Regions from separate parts of the Halomonas sediminis genome, predicted to be linked through region 1. Evidence: predicted binding sites of a transcription regulator. Region 1 holds the regulator's gene; the other holds the start of a gene.
What was found. The regulator LexA, encoded in region 1, represses DNA repair genes until DNA is damaged. The targets are predictions, from matches to a motif close to TACTGTNTANNTANACAGTA.
Positions count from the first base shown of each region.

Region 2: the regulator LexA is predicted to act here: its motif matches at 1,560-1,579, upstream of recA (recombinase RecA).

Region 1 covers NZ_CP085246.1:1,434,164-1,436,562, reverse strand. Annotated here, with positions in the region: gene LG290_RS06905 (L,D-transpeptidase family protein) at 1-54, opposite strand, end outside; gene LG290_RS06900 (TetR/AcrR family transcriptional regulator) at 32-724, opposite strand; gene lexA (transcriptional repressor LexA) at 920-1,597, shown strand; gene LG290_RS06890 (energy-coupling factor ABC transporter permease) at 1,641-2,312, opposite strand; gene purU (formyltetrahydrofolate deformylase) at 2,333-2,399, opposite strand, start outside.
Region 2 covers NZ_CP085246.1:682,974-685,372, reverse strand. Annotated here, with positions in the region: gene LG290_RS03310 (regulatory protein RecX) at 1-425, opposite strand, end outside; gene recA (recombinase RecA) at 429-1,541, opposite strand; gene LG290_RS03300 (CinA family protein) at 1,656-2,177, opposite strand; gene LG290_RS03295 (hypothetical protein) at 2,266-2,397, opposite strand; gene mutS (DNA mismatch repair protein MutS) at 2,360-2,399, shown strand, end outside.

The sequences.
Region 1 (2,399 bases):
CTCTATCCAAGCGCCGTCGACGGGAGGCAGCTCACTGAGGATCGGGGTGCGCATGAAAATCCTTGTGAAAACCCTCGTTTTGCATTTGATCGGGAAGAGGGGCGTTCATCGCCGCCACGACGACTGGCCGCAAGCGGCGCACCAGATCCTTCACGCTCACCTGCTCATGATAATCCTGCTCGGCAATGTCACGTAACGCCTCAAGTCCCGACAGCGTGAAGATCACGGTACCCAGCATGAAGTGCAAGCGCCAGAAACGCTCGGCATCGGGCAATTCCGGCGTCGCCTGGCGCACAAGCTCGGTGAAGCGGGTAAAGACGTCGCCGTAGTCCCGCTGTATATAGCGTCGTAAATGGCCTTGCGCCTGGCTATAGGCCAACCCCAACAAACGCATGAATACTTGGAGACTGTTGCGTTCGGCAGGCACCGCCAGCACCGTCGTCGCCATGGTTTCCAGAAGTTCGTCGAGTGGAATGACCTTGCCGGCGTGATGCGCTTCAAGCTCGTCCAGAGCGGTATGAAAGCGTTGCGTAAAAGGATCCAGGTAGCGCGCAAAAACCGCCTGAATCAGAGCCTTCTTGGAGCCGAAGTGATAGTTGACCGCCGCCAGGTTGACCCGCGCCTTGCTGGTGATGGTGCGCAGCGATGTTTCAGCAAAGCCACGCTCGGCAAACAACACTTCCGCTGTATCCAGAATACGCGTGACAGTATCAGACTGGGCCATACGGCGCTCTCCGGAAAACGTGTGTTTAAAACGAAAACAAATATTACGTCATAGACCGTGGGGGCTCAACGCCTGAATGTTGGTTGGCAGCCCAGGCGAGCCGCCATATACTGGATGAAGTAACATGCTGTATGCTTAACCACCTAATGATTCACCACTATCAGCCGTGACTTTTGACGATTTCTGGAGCTTGCCATGTCCCGCCCTTTAACGGCTCGCCAACAACATGTCTACGACTTCATCGTAAAGACCATGAATGAGCTGGGTTATCCGCCGACCCGGGCGGAAATCGCCAAAGCGCTTGGCTTTCGCTCGCCCAATGCTGCCGAAGAACACTTGCGCGCACTTGAGCGCAAGGGAGCTATCCGCATCATCCGTAATACCTCGCGTGGCATTCGCCTACCCGCTCAGGTACCCATGGAAAATGTCGAGTCGCCTTCTTCCGAACCGGCTTTCCCGGAACCTGCTGCCTTCCAAGGGCTGCCGGTAATCGGAGAAGTCGCCGCTGGCAACCCCATACTGGCCACCGAGCACATCGACCGTTACTGCCCCCTACCGGCGGAATACTTCACACCCAAGGCGGACTACCTGCTCCGTGTTCGTGGGCTATCAATGAAGGATGCGGGCATCCTGGAAGGCGACCTTCTGGCGGTACATCGCACCGAACGTGTGCGCAATGGCCAGATCGTCGTCGCAAGACTGGAAGAGGAAGTGACGGTAAAGCGCTTTCATCGACAAGGCCATAAAGTCACATTAACCGCTGAAAACCCTGATTTTTTGCCTATCGATATCGACTTGCGCCATCAACCCCTCGAAATCGAGGGCGTGGGTGTCGGCGTCATTCGGGGCGGCAACGGGCAAGCGCTGGGTTAACCAGTCGGCATTATTCGTGCCTATCTATATTATTCGTGCCTATCTATTTAGTATCTATATAGCGGTGGCCATTCAAGGTGGCCACCCACTCCGGATGATAGACCAGCAGAATGCTCATCAGCATGCCGGTGATAAACGCTTCCGATGGCATAAGTAAAGGCAGGAATCGAGCATATTCCTGAGCCAGATACACTGCTTCCCGGTCCACGCCTCCCAGCAAAACCAACCCCACCGCCGCAAAACCTCCCGCCAAGGTAGCCATTGCCGAGCCGAAAAAGCCGCAGATAAAAAGAAACACCATCAGATTATCAGGCAAACGTCGGTCCACGAGTCGCCATATCAGCACGATCACCAGCGCTGGAACGATACCTGTGACCAGGATATTGACTCCTAGCAGCGACCACTCATTGCGCCCCACTAGTACCATGGCAACATTGACCAAAGTGTTGCTCAGCAGTGCCAAGGGCGCCTTGAATACCAAGGTCATCAGGGCGGTGAAAGTAAGATGCAGTACCAACCAATCCACCGCCTGGGCACGCAGCTGCCACATCAATAAAATCGCCACCGTTGCCGCAAGCCAGCGATGCTGCAATGCCGTGTCAGCCAGTAGAGCTCGCCAAGGGCGTTGCCACAGTGCCAGCCCGAGTGTCACTGCTGAGCCCAGGGCACATAGCAGCACTACCCAAAAATCCAGTACGGCTTCGGAAAACGACATGGTGATTACTTCCGTCAGGTTCAGCTGAACACGACTGTCTTGTTGCCGTGAATCAGCACACGATCTTCCAAGTGCCAACGCAACCCA
Region 2 (2,399 bases), 750 kb from region 1:
TGTTCGAAATCGAACCCCCGCGAGGCCAGAAAGCGCTCACGCCGGGCCCGTTCCTTGGGTGTGTCGCCAGGCATGGAAAAGCGCCGTGACAGCGTCTGTCCGGCCAAGGCGAACCAATCGATTCGCTCTTGCTCGATCACGGCATCGATGGCGTCGCGAGCCAGGTTTTTGTCGATTCCTCGTTGAAAAAGCTCGCCGCGGATACGAATTGGCCCCTGACCTCGCATCACGCGAGAGCGCACGAAGCTTTCAGCAAAGCGCGTATCCGACTGCAGCCCCTGCTCAGCCAGGGTATCCAGGCAAGCCTCTATCTCGTCCGCTGCATGCCCCTTGCGTGCCAACCGTAGCCGTAGCTCGGCACGCGAATACTCGCGCCGAGCCAGCAGAACAATGGCAGCCTCGCGGGGTGTCGCTGCACCGGCCATGGGTTAGATCAGGTCGTCTTCGGGAGGCTCGACGGATGTGTCGGCGGGAGAAATGGCAGGCTCTTTCTTACCCTTGGCAGGTTCTTTGCCCTTGGCAGCCTCCTTGTCTTTTTTCGTTTCCACGGGAGCCAGCAGCTGGGCGCGAATTTGGGCTTCGATTTCTTCCATGATCGCCGGGTTGTCTTCCAGGTACTGCGCCGAATTGGCCTTGCCCTGGCCGATCTTCTTGCCCTTGTAGCTGTACCAGGCACCGGCCTTGTCGACCAGATTGCACTGCACACCGAGATCGATCACCTCACCGGCGTGATAAATGCCCTTGCCGTAGAGAATCTGGAACTCCGCCTGACGGAATGGCGGCGCCACCTTGTTCTTGACCACTTTCACGCGAGTTTCGTTGCCGGTAACTTCATCGCCGACCTTCACCGAGCCGGTGCGACGAATATCCAGGCGCACGCTGGCATAGAACTTCAGCGCATTGCCCCCGGTAGTGGTTTCGGGGCTGCCGAACATCACCCCGATTTTCATGCGGATCTGGTTGATGAAAACAACCAGGCAGTTGGCATTCTTGATGTTACCGGCAATCTTGCGCAATGCTTGAGACATCAAGCGTGCCTGCAAGCCGACGTGAGTATCGCCCATTTCACCTTCGATTTCCGCTCGCGGCGTAAGTGCCGCCACCGAATCGATGACGATGACGTCAACGCCGCCGGAACGCACCAGCATGTCGGTGACTTCCAGGGCCTGCTCACCAGTATCCGGCTGGGACACCAGGAGATCGTCCAGGTTAACGCCGAGCTTTTCGGCATAGCTGGGATCAAGGGCGTGCTCGGCGTCAACGAAGGCACAGGTCTTGCCTTGCTTCTGGGCCTCGGCAATCACGGCCAGGGTCAGCGTGGTCTTGCCCGAGGATTCCGGGCCGAAGATTTCCACTACACGGCCATAGGGCAGCCCCCCGATACCCAAGGCGATATCCAGACCCAATGAACCCGTGGAAACCGACGGCATGACCACGCGGGGCGTATCACCCAAGCGCATGACGGTGCCTTTACCGAACTGGCGATCAATCTGGCTGAGTGCTGCATTCAGCGCCTTGGCGCGGTTGTCATCCTGTGCCATTCAAGGCTCCTCATCATAAGCTGTATAATTAGCCAGTATTATGCCAAACATTGCTGCGCAAAAAAACGCATATCGCTTAGCAAACCGATTTAATCTCTGTTGTGTTTTCGCTGCTCATGCCATGGTCTTGATCCACAATATCAGCCCGGCAAGGGCTTGATGCACCGCCAGCTCGCGTACCGCCTGTCGACTCCCCGGAAAGTGAAAGCACTCCACCTGCTGGTGCGACAGATTACCCCAGGCGAGCCAGACGGTGCCCACCGGCTTGGCGTCACTGCCGCCGCCCGGCCCTGCCACGCCACTCACCGCTACCGCCAATTGCGCCCCGCTATCACGACAGGCACCCTCCACCATGGCTTGCACCACGGCCCGACTGACCGCCCCATGGGTTTCAAGCAGCGCAGGCTTTACCCCCAACAGGCGTGTCTTGGCCGCATCGGCATAGGTGACGTAGCCTGTAGTGAAATATGTCGAACTCCCCGCCACTTCCGTGATCGCGGCGGCAATCCCACCGCCGGTACAGGATTCCGCCGTGGTCACCTCTATTCGATGCTCGCGGCATAGCCGCCCCAGCTGCTCGGCCAGCGCCCCCGGCTCCGATTCGTAGCCGGGAAATGTATTGGATGGGCGTGGCATGGCGACTCCTTGATGATGACGCGCTCATATTGGCGAGGGTCAGGAACTGAGAATACATGATAGCGACAGCTTCATCTCGATGATCAGTTCAGCGTAGAATACCGCGTTCTCCTTGCCCACAGAACATGCCGCCCGCCACCGCCAGATCGTGCTGCCGGGCGCCACGCTCAATCAGGAAGCTCATGTCCCAGGCCAGTCCAGCGAATACGCCGATGATCACAC